4 regions of the Polaribacter sejongensis genome follow, and region 1 is predicted to be linked to each of the others. Evidence: riboswitches for the same ligand, from Rfam matches in the RefSeq annotation. Region 1 holds a riboswitch; each other region holds the start of a gene.
What was found. Region 1 has a riboswitch for cobalamin ahead of nrdG (anaerobic ribonucleoside-triphosphate reductase activating protein). Riboswitches for the same ligand answer to the same signal wherever they lie in the genome.
Positions count from the first base shown of each region.

Region 2: it holds a riboswitch for cobalamin, as region 1 does, so the genes downstream of both, WHD08_RS14285 (TonB-dependent receptor) here and nrdG (anaerobic ribonucleoside-triphosphate reductase activating protein) in region 1, are expected to answer to the same signal.
Region 3: it holds a riboswitch for cobalamin, as region 1 does, so the genes downstream of both, WHD08_RS03150 (TonB-dependent receptor plug domain-containing protein) here and nrdG (anaerobic ribonucleoside-triphosphate reductase activating protein) in region 1, are expected to answer to the same signal.
Region 4: it holds a riboswitch for cobalamin, as region 1 does, so the genes downstream of both, WHD08_RS12020 (DUF5074 domain-containing protein) here and nrdG (anaerobic ribonucleoside-triphosphate reductase activating protein) in region 1, are expected to answer to the same signal.

Region 1 covers NZ_CP150667.1:1,613,208-1,617,064, forward strand. The annotation lists gene cysS (cysteine--tRNA ligase) at 1-1,041, opposite strand, end outside; cobalamin riboswitch at 1,299-1,496, shown strand; gene nrdG (anaerobic ribonucleoside-triphosphate reductase activating protein) at 1,615-2,067, shown strand; gene nrdD (anaerobic ribonucleoside-triphosphate reductase) at 2,071-3,857, shown strand, end outside.
Region 2 covers NZ_CP150667.1:3,442,215-3,446,071, forward strand. The annotation lists gene WHD08_RS14275 (Ig-like domain-containing protein) at 1-316, opposite strand, end outside; gene WHD08_RS14280 (response regulator transcription factor) at 507-1,175, shown strand; cobalamin riboswitch at 1,804-1,990, shown strand; gene WHD08_RS14285 (TonB-dependent receptor) at 2,091-3,857, shown strand, end outside.
Region 3 covers NZ_CP150667.1:816,529-820,385, forward strand. The annotation lists gene WHD08_RS03150 (TonB-dependent receptor plug domain-containing protein) at 1-1,895, opposite strand, end outside; cobalamin riboswitch at 2,034-2,279, opposite strand; gene WHD08_RS03155 (GMP reductase) at 2,355-3,392, shown strand; gene WHD08_RS03160 (ABC transporter substrate-binding protein) at 3,392-3,857, shown strand, end outside.
Region 4 covers NZ_CP150667.1:2,848,827-2,852,683, reverse strand. The annotation lists gene WHD08_RS12025 (S41 family peptidase) at 1-985, shown strand, start outside; cobalamin riboswitch at 1,596-1,803, shown strand; gene WHD08_RS12020 (DUF5074 domain-containing protein) at 1,924-2,991, shown strand; gene WHD08_RS12015 (alpha/beta hydrolase family protein) at 3,036-3,857, opposite strand, start outside.

The DNA.
Region 1 (3,857 bases):
TTTAGAATGTCCTTTTTCAGACGCTTCTAAAGCATCACCAGAAAAATCTAAAATACTTCTGTAATTGGCTTGCATGTTAAAGAAACGAACAACACTTGCCGAAAATGGTTTTGGTAAAATGTTATTTTCTCCAGATAAAATTTCATTTGGTAAAATAAAGTTTCCTGTAGATTTTGCCATTCTCTGTCCGTTTAAAGAAAGCATATTTGTGTGCATCCAATAATTTACAGGAGTTACACCACTACATGTTTTAGATTGTGCGATTTCACATTCGTGATGTGGAAATTTTAAATCCATTCCACCTCCATGTATATCAAAACTTTCGCCTAAATATTTTGTACTCATTACAGAACATTCTAAATGCCAACCCGGAAAACCATCGCTCCAAGGAGAAGGCCAACGCATAATATGCTTTTCATCCGCTTTTTTCCAAAGTGCAAAATCTTGTGGGTTTTTCTTGTCAGATTGCCCGTCTAAAGTTCTGGTATTATTTAATAAATCTTCTACTTTTCTTCCTGAAAGAATTCCGTAATTTTCTTTTTTATTGTACTCGTGTACATCAAAATATACAGAACCATTTACTTCGTACCCAAACCCCTTATCAATAATTTCTTTAATCATTTCTATCTGCTCAACAATATGTCCGGTTGCAGTAGGCTCTATACTTGGTGGTAAAAAATTATAGTTTTTTAAAACATCATGAAAATCTACAGTATAACGCTGTACAACTTCCATCGGCTCAATTTGTTCTAAACGAGCTTTTACAGCAATTTTATCTTCACCTTCATCTGCATCGTTTTCTAAATGACCTGCATCGGTTATATTACGCACATAACGTACCTTGTAGCCTAAATGCAATAAATAACGATACACAACATCAAAGAACATAAAAGTTCTAACATTACCTAAATGTGCGTTGCTATAAACGGTTGGACCACAAACGTACATACCAACGTATCCGTCTGTTATAGATTTAAAATTCTCTTTTTTCTTTGTTAAAGAGTTGTATACTTTCAGTTGATTTTCTTTGTACAGTTCCATTAAATAAGTGACTAATTACAGCGGATAAAGATAGACACTTTAAAAAGAATGACGAAATGGAATTTGTTAGAAGTTTAATAAGATTTAAAGTTTGTCATAAAACCTATTTTTTTTCTTTATTCGGATAATATTCTAAAAAAAATAAAGTTAAATTTTAAAATAAAAACTATATAAACAACTAAGTCAACAAAAAAAAGCTGTTCATAAGTTTCTTAACAAGTTATTATCTGCTAGAGTAAAAGTAGTTAAATCATTTTTAAATTTGAATAGAATTTGGTTCTAATAACAGCTTTAGTTGTTATAATTAAAAGGGAAACAGGTGAAAAACCTGTACTGTTCCCGCAGCTGTAAGCTCTATTAAAGGTTGTTACATTCTTTGTCACTGTTTATTTCTAAAATGGGAAGACGTAAAAACTAGAGTAAGTCAGAAGACCTGCCAATTTCCTATTAGTCGAGCTTTCGGGATAAAGGTTATTGGCACGATGTATCTACTTATATCATTGGTTATCGTACCTTTTTGACACATTATTAACCATCAATAAATACATTTTATTGATTATAATTTTCGTGAACATGAATTACTCTAGTATTCAGGTTGTTTTGCAAGAAGTTCCTGGTGAAATCAGCATATGTTTTAGCATTTGTGGATGCCAGATTCGTTGTAAAGGCTGTCATTCCCCCATATTATGGAAAGAAGAAAACGGACAACAACTCTCTATCAAATTATACCAAAAAACATTACAAAAATACAAAGGGTTTGCAAGTTGTGTTTTATTTATGGGAGGCGAATGGCATCAAAAAGAACTTATTAATCACCTTAAATATGCACAAAAAGAAGGCTACAAAACCTGTCTATATACTGGTGAAAAAAGGATTGATAAAAACTTACAACAACACCTTACCTGGCTTAAAACTGGAAAATGGATCTCTAAAAAAGGAGGCTTAGAAAATCCTAATACAAATCAGCAATTTATAGACGTAAAAACAAATAATATATTAAATCATTTATTCTTAAAAAACTATTAAGCTATGATTCGCTTAACACAAAAACAGGTAGACCAAAAAATTAATTTTATCAGTAATTACATTAACGCTAACAATGCTGCAGATGGCTCTAAAATAGATGCCAACGCAAATGTTTCTTCAAAAAACATAGCCACAATGGAAGCTGAATTAAATAAAGACATCAATGTACAAGTAAATAGGCAGTTGGTGAAAAATAAAATTGAACAGTTGTTTAACAAGGAACTAGCTAATGAATATGTAAGACAAATAGAAGCTCATGAAATTTATGTACATGATGAAACTTCTTTAAAACCCTATTGCACTTCTATTAGCATGTATCCGTTTTTATTTGATGGATTGACAAAATTGGGCGGAGAAAGTAAAGCTCCTCAACACTTAGAGAGTTATTGTGGTGAATTTGTAAACCTTGTTTTTGCGGTAAGTTCTCAATTTGCAGGTGCTTTGGCAACTGTAGAATTTTTACTATATTTCGATTATTTTGCTAGAAAAGATTTTGGAAAAGATTACCTCTACACTAATACAAAAACGGTTTCTAACCACTTACAACATGCTGTTTACGCCATAAACCAACCTGCAGCTGCCAGAGGTTATCAATCTGTTTTCTGGAACATTTCTTTGTATGATGAAAAATATTTTGATAGCTTATTTGGTGAATTTGTTTTCCCTGACATGACAAAACCGCAATGGGAAAGCCTTAAAGAACTACAACAGTTCTTTATGAAATGGTTTAATAAAGAAAGAGAAAAAGCTGTTTTAACTTTTCCGGTAGTTACCGCTGCAATGTTAGTAAAAGAAGGCAAACCTGTAGATACCGAATTTGCAAATATGTGCGCCACAGAATTAAGCGAAGGAAATTCGTTTTTTATATATCAATCTGAAAGCGCAGATAGTTTAGCTTCTTGCTGCAGGCTAAGGAACGAAATTAGCGATAATACTTTTAGCTATTCTCTCGGTGCTGGAGGTGTTTCAACTGGCTCGATTAATGTGATTACTCTAAATATGAATCGCTTAATTCAACAAGGTAAAGATCTTAAAACCGAAATCAATAAAATTCAAAAATATCAAATTGCCTACAGAAAATTAATTGAAGAATATAAAAACGCAGGAATGCTTCCGGTTTATGATGCTGGTTTTATATCACTTGATAAACAGTTTTTAACTATCGGAATTAATGGAATGGTAGAAGCAGCAGAAAGTCAAGGAATAAAAGCAGAAAATACGCCAATCTATAAAGATTTTGTAGCAAAACAGCTCAAAATAATTTTCGAAGCAAACAAGGAAGCTAAAGTAACGTATGGTTACATGTTTAATACTGAGTTTGTCCCTGCTGAAAATTTAGGTGTAAAAAATGCAAAATGGGACAAAGAAGATGGCTTATTTGTACCCAGAGATTGTTATAATTCTTATTTCTATCCTGTAGAAAATAATGCTATCAATTCTTTGGATAAAATAATACTGCATGGTACAGATATTATAAAGTATTTAGATGGTGGTTCTGCACTTCATTTAAACCTAGAAGAAGCTCCTAATAAAGACGGTTTTCTTAAGCTAATTGAAGCTACAGCAAAAGCTGGATGCAATTATTTTTGTTTTAATGTAAAGATTACTATTTGTAATGAATGTGGTCATATTGATAAAAAAACACTTCAAAAATGTTGTGAGTGCAATTCTAAAAATATAGACTACGGAACACGAGTTATTGGATACCTAAAGCGTATTTCGAACTTTAGTTCAGAGAGACAAAATGAACACGATTTAAGGTTTTATCACTTAAACAATATTAAAGCTTC
Region 2 (3,857 bases), 1.8 Mb from region 1:
TTGTAATAATACTTCCACTTTCAGTTGTTACAGAAGCTGTAATTACAGATGTTCCTATGGATAGTGCTGTAAGTAAGCCGGTGTTAGAAACAGATACAATGTTAGCATTGCTGCTGTTCCAATTAATTTGAGGAGTTGTTATTTCTCCTATATTATTAGTGTATTTTGTGTTGTATAGATGCGTATTTTTTATACCAAGTTCTGTAATGGAGTTGTTAAAACTTAATATTTCTGGTTGATTATCTGCGATAATATCATCTTCAATACAGCTATTAAAAATGAGTGAAAGGAATAGAATAAATTGTAAAGATCTCATTATTTTTATTTTAAATTCTGTCGTAGAAAAAAACGAATGTTTACAGTCCTCATTATAATAGTTAACTTTTTCTTAAAAAAAAGTACTTAACAATATGGAAACCCGTATAAAAACTAAAAAATGAAAAATTAAATTTGATATTGAATTAGTGAGGAGTTTAAAAGAAAATTTTCATTTTAAAAAGTAAAAAATGTTTCAAAAGGTTTTGGTCGCAGAAGACATAGATGTTATTAATAGCGGAATTAAAATAGCTTTAGAGGAAATAGGAATAAAAGATATAGATTTTGTTTCGTATTGTGATGATGCGTATTTTAAAATTAAAAGCGCTTATTTAAACAACGCTCCTTACCATCTAATTATTTCTGATTTGTCTTTTAAAAATGATGGAACTCCGCAAGAATTAAAGTCAGGAGAAGAGTTAATACATAAAACTAGGAAAGAATTTTCAGATTTAAAGATTATTGTTTTCTCTGTTGAAGATAAACCTTATAAAATTCAGCACTTGTATAAGAATCTAAAGATAGATGGCTATGTTTGGAAGAATAGAAACGGATTAAAAGAATTAAGGAATGCTATGCATAGAATTTATACTACAAATCAGTTTTATATTTCGCCAGAATTAAATACTACGGTTCATCCAAAGCAAGCTCTAGAGATTACTGATTTTGATGTTTTTTTAATAGCATCACTTTCTATGGGATCACTGCAAGAAGAAATAAGTAAAAGCCTGAGAAAAAAAGGGTGTTTTCCCTCTAGTATAAGTGCTATAGAAAAAAGGTTGAAATTTTTAAAGGAACATTTTAATGCAAGTAATCCAACGCATTTGGTTGCTATTGCTAAAGATTTTGGGTTAGTGTAATTCTTTTTTAAATATAAAACTGCTATTTACGGAAACCCGTAAAATTTATATGTTTTATTGGAATATATTTGAATAGTATTTAGAAAAGAAACTATTGAAAAGGAAAGAGTTCTAATTGAGAGCCTTACGGAAATCCGTGAGGCTTTTTTTAGAAACCTTGTTTTAAAAGTAGTAATCAGGTTTCTCTAAAGATTTTGATTTTTTTAGAAAACCAAAAAATAAATTGAAAGAAAAGTACAGTGGTTTTTTAGATACCATTTTATATATGAGTTTATTACAGCTTCATTTATTATAATTTTTGAGTATTTTAATATTGTTGGGGGACAGTGTTTTCAGTCATTAAGTTATTTTATTTGGAGTTGTTTTTTTTCTATAAGATATTTATACGGCTTTTAAATTTTGAAACTATTGATCTTTATCATAGTTTATATTTAAGTATTTTATTCTCTAAAGGGTATTTTCTGCCTTTCTAATTAGTCATTTTTTTTACTTCAACAAAGTAGCATTATTGATGCTTTTTATTCAAATTATTTGTGCTTTTTTTAGGTTTTAATCAATAGTGAGGTTGTTTAGAAATAAACAATAAAAGCGTGTTGTTTATTCCTGAAAAGTAGATAAATTTGTACTTTATTTTTTAACTAAGAATGGTTATCAAGTTTAAAAACTTGATATTAAAATGGGAATCTAGTTTAATTCTAGAACTGTCCCGCAGCTGTAAGCTCTAAAGTTGAAACCCGAATAGTCACTTTTCGAAAGAATGGGAAGACTGGGTGGAAGGAGTAAGTCAGAAGACCTGCCATTTTTTTAATAATTCATTAAGCTTTCGAGGATTGAAGCTAGAATTAGGAATCTGCATATCTATTATTTAGATACGTAGCACTTCTCTTATTCTATCCTCGTACGCAAAATTTAAGTATGAGGAATTCTTTTTTACATTCTTTTTGGGCTATATTTTTGATTATAGGATGCTGTAATTCAGGTGTTTTACATGCCCAAAAAATAGATTCTACAAAAGCAGTTCAGCTTAAGGAAATCTTTTTAATAACGAATAAAGAGAAGCTTAAAATACATTTTTCTCCAGTTACTGTTCAGACTTTAACGGGGAAAACTTTAAGTCGTTTAAGTAATGCTAGTGTTGCAGATGCTATTCGTTTTTTTAGCGGAGTTCAATTAAAAGATTATGGCGGAATTGGAGGAATAAAAACCATAAATGTGAGAGGAATGGGCTCACAACATACCGGAGTTTTTTATGATGGTGTTCAGCTTGGAAACGCACAAAACGGACAAATAGATTTAGGTAAATATTCTGTGCAAAACATGGAAGCTGTTTCATTGTATCAAGGGCAACGTTCAGATTTAGATCAATCTGCTAAATCGTATGCTTCTTCCAATAGTATTTATTTAAAGTCTAAAACTCCTCAATTTTCAGAAGGAAAAAAGGTGAATACAAATGTCAGTTTAAAAACAGGTTCGTTTGGTTTGGTAAATCCCTCTGCAGATGTAGATTTTAAGATAAATGAGCATTTAAGTGCTCGCCTTAGTACAGAATATCTCAATGCCAACGGAAAGTATAAGTTTAGATATACAAACGGAAGTTATGATACAATAGCAACACGTAATAATGCCGATATCGAATCTTTTAGGGCAGAAGCGTCTTTACATGGTTCGAATGGAATTAAGAATAATTGGAACGTGAAATTATATCACTATGATTCTGAACGTGGTTTACCTGGAGCCATCGTTGCCAATCGTTTTAAGCGTCCGCAACGTTTATGGGATCAAAATAATTTTCTACAAGGAGCATTTACGAAGCATGTAAACGACTCTTACTTTTTTGTGTTAAGAGGTAAATATGCGCATAATTATTCTCGTTACGTAGATCCAGAAATTATAAAAGTGGATGGAGAACTAGATAATAGATATACACAAGAAGAATATTATCTATCGATGGTAAATACGTTTCAGGTTTTACCTTTTTGGAAATTATCCTTGGCAACAGACTTACAAAAGAATACGATGGATGCGAATTTGTACAGATTTTCATATCCTAAAAGAATCACGCTTTTATCAGCTTTAGCTGCTGATTTTAATTTTGATAAAATCCACATTCAAGCAAGTCTTTTAAGTACAACGGTAGATGAAACTGTATTGTATTACGAAGCTGCAGAAGATTTGCAAAAGTACTCACCTACAATTATGATGAATTGGCAACCTTTTAATTCTAATAAATTTAGGATAAGGAGTTTTTATAAAGAAATTTTTAGACAACCCACTTTTAATGATTTGTATTATACGTTTATCGGAAATACTTTTTTAGACCCAGAAGATGCGACTCAGGTAAATTTGGGGTTTTCTTACCAAACGGACTTTAAAAAAACAGCATTTGATGTACAAACAGATGTGTATAAAATTTGGATAGACAACAAAATTGTTGCGATTCCTGGCGCTAATTTATTCCGTTGGTCTATGTTTAATTTAGGCAAAGTAGAAACAACCGGAATAGAAACAAATATAAAATCGAGTGGGAGTCTAGGTGAGAAATTTAAATACACTACAAACTTAAGTTATACGTACCAAGAATCTATAGATGCTACTGCTGACGCTAGTAACTACGGAGATCAAATTCCGTACATACCAGTTCATAGCGGTAGTATAAGTGCTATGATAGATTACAAAAAAATA
Region 3 (3,857 bases), 800 kb from region 1:
GTAGAAAACCCTAAAATATCATCGTAATCTTCGTTTAAAATATTTGTAACTCCACCAAATAAAGTTACAGTATCTTCTAATAATTTATAATTAGCAGCAAAATCTAATACTTGGTAACTTTCTAAAGTAACATCTTCTCCAGCAGTTCCAAAAGAACCATACCTATCAAAAATACTTCTATCACCTACATTTTTATAAGTAATATTAAAGAATGTATTTGTAAAAGCATTTACATCTAAACCAGCTACAAATTTATTTGCAGGAATATAATCGTTAAAATCTTCTGTATTATCTTTATCTACATATGTATAAGAAGCGTTAACAGTTAAAAATTTAAGAGGCGTAATATTGGTATTTATTTCCAAACCATTTGCATCAGAAGAACCATTACCATATTTGTAGGTAGCATTATCATAAATAATTGCATCTTCTTCTTTTCTATTAAAATAAACCACATCAAACTGAAGCCAATCTTTATAATTTACATCAAAACCTGCTTCAAAAGTTTCATTAGATTCTGGTTTTAAATCTAAATTACCAGAAAAACCATCATATAATTGATACAAACTTGGTGTAATAAAAGCTGTACTATAAGAAGTTAATAATTTAATAGAAGCATTTTCATTCTTTAAAACTGAGTACGCAAGATTCCCGTCATAAACTGCATGATTACCATATACATTATGAATATTTAATCGTCCACCTACATTGGCACTTAAACCAAAATCTGTTATATACACTACACTTGCATAAGGATCTACAGTATTAAAATTTGCAATTCCTTTTTCAATTTCTGCAAAAGGAGTAACTGTATTATTACTGTGAATTTGATAATTTAAACCTGTAATTAATTGAATTTTACCATCCTTAAAATCATATCTATTTACTAAATCTAAATTTACACTTCTACCAACAAATTCGTAGTTGTCTAAAGTACCCGCAAAAGAATTGAATTGCTCTAAATTTCTTTCTACCACATTTGCAGAAGCTAATAAGTAAACTTCTCCTTTATTATAAGTGTATTTTGGTTTTACACCAACTCTAAACTGCTCTTGATCTCCTGTATTTACATCGCTATCAGAAAAAGCCCCTGCGTCAAAATCATAATCAAAATTATCATAATTTAAGAAAGTCTCTATAGAAAATTGATCATTTACTGCATAACCTAATTTTAACAATGCATTTTTACTGTAAAAACTATCATTTTCATAAACAGCATTTGTTTTACTTTTTGCAGCAGACATTCCGTCTGTTCCAGTAATACTAAAAGAACCTAAGAAATTAAGTTTCCCTAAAGTACCGTTTAAACTTACGTTTTGGTTGTTATCAGATAATCCGCTTCCTTTAACATTTGCGGTATTATTTGTACCAACACTTGTTTCAAAAGAACCAGAAATTTTATCTTCTGATGCTTTCTTTAAAACAACATTAATAACTGCAGTAGCTGCTCCAGAACCATATAATGTAGATGATGCTCCTTTTAAAATTTCAATAGACTCTATTTGACTAACGGCTAATAAACGTAAATCGAATTGTTGATTAATTGCAGATTGATCTGTAACTGGCACACCATCAATTAAAACTAAAACTTGCCTATTTCTTCCTCCTCTAATATTAATACTTCTTGGTTCTGATGCATTAGAATTTACACCTCTAACATCAATACCAACAACATTATTTAGGATTTCAATAACATTTTTACCAGCATTTTGTTGCAATTCTTTTTGAGTAATTTTCTGAATTACCTTACCAGTATTCTCTTTTTTTAGATTGAATTTTGTTGCTGTAACAACAACTTCATCTAAAGCCTCTACTTTTTCTTTTTGCTGTGCAAAAAGATTTGTGCTAGCAAAACTACATGCCAAAACACCAACAATTAATAATTGTTTTTTCATTTTTAATGATTTAATTTAAGTCTTCTTCTTTTACAAGAAAACAATAAAGATTACTCCTTGTTAAACAAGGAATCTAAATAAATCAGGTAAATTTGTGTACAAAATAGAATTAGTACATAAACCTTTATCCCGAAAGTTTTAAACTCGTGATTTATGGCAGGTTTCCTGACTCGTTTTATGTTATTATACCTTCCCAACAAAAAAATGTCAGTGGTAAAAGAATTAATAACATCCTCTAAAGAGGTACTAAATGATGCTGAAATAAACTCAGCACAAGCTTAGTATAAACTTACAGTTGCGGGAACAGTTCTGGATTTCAACCAGATTCCCTTTTAATTCGATGTAAATTATTTCTACATCAAAACCAAAATCGTTGCAAATATATATGCATTCTTATGAACAATCTAATTAATTCGTTTCCAAATTTTATACCTTTAAGGATTGATAATTTTGATAGAAATGAGAATAGAAAATGAATTAAAGTTAGGTTTTAAAGATGTAATGATTCGCCCAAAACGATCTACATTAAAATCGAGGTCACAAGTAAGTTTAGAAAGAGAATTTACTTTTTTACACAGTGATGTTGTATGGAAAGGGATTCCTATAATGGCTGCAAATATGGACACTGTTGGTACTTTTGAAATGGCAAAAGCACTTGCAAAACATGGCCTTTTTACTGCAATCCATAAACATTATTCTATAGAAGAATGGAGAGTATTTGCTACAAATGCTGATGAAAAAACTTTAAATAATATTGCAGTTAGCACAGGAACAGGAAAAGAAGACTCTGTAAAGGTAAAAGAAATTTTATCTGAATTTCCTCAAATAAACTTTATCTGTGTTGACGTTGCTAACGGCTACTCAGAACATTTTGTGAATTTTGTTCAGAAAATGCGTAAAGATCACCCAAATAAAGTAATTATTGCAGGTAATGTAGTTACTGGAGAAATGGTAGAAGAATTATTATTGGCAGGCGCTGATATTATTAAAGTAGGTATTGGTCCTGGTTCTGTTTGCACAACTCGTGTAAAAACAGGTGTTGGTTATCCGCAACTTTCTGCTATTATAGAATGTGCAGATGCAGCACATGGTATGGGCGGACAAATTATTTCTGATGGAGGTTGTAAAATCCCTGGAGACCTTTCTAAAGCTTTTGGTGGTAGTGCAGATTTTGTAATGCTAGGCGGCATGCTTGCTGGACATGAAGAAAGCGGTGGTGAACTGATTGAAAAAAATGGAGAAAAATTTAAAGCTTTTTACGGAATGAGTTCTACAACTGCCATGAACAAACATGTTGGTGGTGTTGCAAATTATAGAGCATCCGAAGGAAAAACAGTTGAAGTTCCTTACAGAGGAAATGTAGATGATACTGTTATAGATATTTTAGGCGGAATTAGATCTACATGTACATATGTTGGTGCAAGCAGGCTGAAAGAATTGACTAAAAGAACTACTTTTATTAGAGTTCAAGAACAAGAAAATCAAGTATATTCATAATGAAAAACATAAAGTTAATTCCTATTTTATTATTTTTATTGATAACCGTTTCTTGTAAGAAAGAGACTGTTAAAGTTGATAATCATACACAAACAGAAAGTAGTATTAAATACGCTAAGGGGTTTGACATTGTAGAGGATAATGGCGTTAAAAAGTTGGTTATAAAATCTGCTTATCAAAATTCTAAAGAAGTTTCTGAATATATTATTAAAAGTAAATCAGAAAAAAATACACCTTTAGAAAATACCATCTATACTCCTATTCAAAAAATTGTAGTTACTTCTACAACTCATATTCCTATGGTTGAGTTGTTAAACGAAGAAACCTCAATTATCGGTTTTCCTTATGCTAGATATGTATCATCAGAAAAAACAAGACAGTTAATTGATGCAGGAAAAATAAAAGAAATAGGTAAAGAAACCTCTTTAAATACTGAAATACTATTAGACTTACAACCAGAACTAG
Region 4 (3,857 bases), 1.2 Mb from region 1:
ATATATGGTGAACGATTCTGTTGGTTATATTAAATTAGATCGTTTTGCAAGAAATACTTACAGTGAATTTAAATCTGCATTAAACACCTTAATTGATGATGGAATGACTGATTTAATTCTTGACATTAGAGGCAATGGTGGTGGTTTTATAGACATTGCAAATAGTATTATTGATGAATTTTTAGAAGATGATAAACTGATTGTTTTTACCAAAAACAATAAAAACGAAATTGATGAATCTTTTGCAACGTCTAAAGGTGATTTTGAAAAAGGTGGTTTGTATGTTTTAATTGATGAAAACTCTGCTTCTGCATCAGAAATTTTAGCTGGTGCTTTACAAGATAACGATAAAGGAACTATTATTGGAAGACGTTCTTTTGGTAAAGGTTTGGTACAAATAGAAATGGATTTAGGCGATGGTTCTGCTGTGCGTTTAACAACGGCTCGTTATTATACGCCAACCGGTAGATCTATTCAAAAACCCTATGACCACAAAGGAAATAAGAATTATTATACAGATTATCAAAAGAGAGTTTCTAATGGTGAACTACTAAGTAAAGACAGCATAAAAGTAGTAGATTCTTTAAAATACACCACTCCTAAAGGAAAGGTTGTTTACGGTGGTGGCGGAATTATTCCGGATGTTTTTGTACCAATAGACACTACTTCTTACATGAATGGTTATTACTTTAATACTATTAATGATTTTGCTTTTGATTATGTTGATAACAATAGAAAAAAGCTACAAAAATGGACAATAGATAGTTTTATTACTGATTTTGATACAGATGATACTGTTTTTAATATTTATTTATCTGATATTAAAGATGCCTATAAACCTTCTTTAACAACCAAAAAAAGCTTAAAAAAATACCTAAAAGCTTCTATTGCAAACACGCTTTTTGGCGATGTTGGCTTTTACCGAATTATGCACCAGGATGATAAAATGATTCAGAAGGTTTTGGAATTGGAGAGTGAGAAGTAGTTTGTAGTTTTAGTTGATCGTTTTACAATAGCAATATTGAATGTTTTACACTGTTTGTCTTTTAGAATGTAGAGAGAAATCACATAATATTATTTGTTGTTTTGGAATCACTGTTATGAGATTTCTCCTAACGTCGAAATGACAATTTGGGTGTTTTTTCATACAGTTTGTCATTCCGAAATGAGCTTTTTTCAAGCGATTGAGGAATCTCATGATTTGCTCATGTTTGTGGTATCACGGTTATGAGGCTTCTCAATACTTCGCAGTGACAAGTTGTAAGTTTTTTGCGTTCAATTTTGTGATTTCGAACGGAGAGAGAAATCTCATAAAATTGCTTTTTGTTATAGTATCACTGTTATGAGATTTCTCCTTGCGTCGAAATGACAATTTGGGTGTTTAATTTTGTGAAATCACTGCTATGAGACTTCTAAATACTTCACAGTGACAAGTTGTGTGTTTTTTTTGCATTCATTTTTATGACTTCAAAATAAGCTCTTTAGCGATTGAGAAATCTCACTATCTTATAAAAGGAAATTGCAATTCCTAAGACATAAAAATACACTAGATTATTTGTTGAAATTAGTTTTTTATAATGAAAAAAGGGGATACTTTTGCATCATAAATTTTTGGTTTTATATTCAATAAATTGAATTAAAATTAAAAGGGAATCAGGTAGTTTTTTTAAGCCTGAGCTGTTCCCGCAACTGTAAGCATTGTCTAATTAGATTATCGTTATTTCTTACACCACTGTCTTTACAAAAGACGGGAAGGTTTTAACAAAATGCAAGCCAGGAGACCTGCCAAAAATTATATTCGTCTTTTTTAACTTTCGGGAGAAAAGTTAAAAAGAAATACGTGTCATATACATGGTTTTTCCGCTTTTTAATAAGAGTAAGAACTTGCCTATTTTGTTATTTAAAATTTTAAAATCAATCATAATGAAAAGTTGTCTAACTAGATTAGCCTTAATTGGCTTATTATTTGCAGTATCTTGTACTAAAAAAGATGTAGTTCCTGAAGCTCCAATAACCTACAATAATGCCTTTATCTTATCTCTAGAAAGTGATAAAACAGCACTTACATTTCTAGACGAAAATCAAATTGCAACACCAAACGTTACGGTATCTGAAAATGCAGAAAGCACCTCTTTTTCTAACTATAATAATCAACTATATATTGTAAGTCAAAATGGACCATCATATATTTCTAAAGTTAACCTAGAAACATTAAGTGTAGAAGAATCTATAACTTCTTCTAACGTATCTTCTCCATCTTATTTACAAATGTATTCTAACACGGATGGTTTGGTAATTAATACCTCTGGAAGTGGAAGAAGTAGAAATTACAATCTTTGCCATGTAAATACTACTACTGGTATTGGTGATGCTATAAGTGAGGTTTCTAATGAAATTCTTTTTAACAATGCTGCACTAATTGTAGATGCAGAAAATGTGTTAATTGCAGATGGAAAGGAATTAGTTGTAATGAATATGACTACTAAAGAGTTTACTTCTGTAATAACTTTTGATGATAGTATTTCTGGACTTTTAAAAGATAAAAACGAAACTATTTGGGTAGCAAAAGAAAAAAGAGCCACAGCTGCCACCTTTACAAAACTAAATGCAGACTATTCTATTAACGAAACAGTAACTGTTACAGATGATGTTATTAATTTATATACAAACAGTATTTTAACAATGAACTCAGAAAGTGTGAATGCTTTTTGGTCTGAATCTGCATCTGGAAAAATTTACACTTTTAATACAGAAACCAAAGTAATTGAAGAGTTTGCAGCACCAATTAACGACGGAATTGCATTTAACACAGTTGTAAAACAACACCCAAATACGAAACAAGTTTACGTTATCGGTTTAAAGGATTTTATAGATCCAGATAATAGTGGTTTAGTAATTTATAACGCCGATAAAACGGTAGCAAAAACGGTAGATAACGTAGGAGCTTCTCCAATAGATATTTACTTTTCTGCTAAAGAGTTTGAAATCTAAAACAAGTACCCTAAAATAAATCTACAAGGAAATACTTTGTAGATTTATTTTTTCAAAAAATCGATACAATTTTCAGTTACCTCTTCTAATTCTTTAGACATGTTTTCTTTTTTCCAAGGATGAGAAACATTAAAAACATGATCTGCATTTTTAATAACTTCAAATTGACTTTCAGCATTCCAAGAATGTATATTTTTACCTTCATCTATAGAAACAGAGGTATCTTTATCTCCGTGAATTATTAACTGTGGAATTTTTAAATTTTCTACCGCTTTCTGAATATTTAAACGCTCTTCGTTTTCTTTAAAATCTAAATAAAACTGATAGAAATGCGGCATATTCTGTTTTGTTCGTCCATTTAAAACGTATTTAACACCTGTTTTTTTCCAGTTCTCTAAATCGCCAATGGTTGAGCTTCTAGAGCCAAAATCGCACACTGCAGCTAAGGAAATTACTTTTTTTACTCTTGCATCTTCATTTGCTTTTAGCAATACAATTCCGCCACCTCTACTATGTCCGATTATTGAAATATCATTTATTTCAACTTCATTTTTATATTTTTCTTCGGATGAAATCCAATCCATAACACTTTCTAAATCGTCTAGTTCTTTGGTATAATTATTATTTCCAAAAGCTTCTAAATCCGGAAAATCTATAGGGTTTTCAGCGGTACCTCCGTTATGAGAAAAGTTGAATTTTATAAAGAAAAAACCTGCTTCTGCAAACGCTTCCGCCATTAAATTCCAAGCTCCCCAATCTTTAAAACCTTTGTACCCATGACAGAAAATAACTACTTTTTTTGGTTGATGATTCTCTTTGTAAAAAACATCTGCAACAATAGCTTTACTGTGTTTTCCTTGAACGAT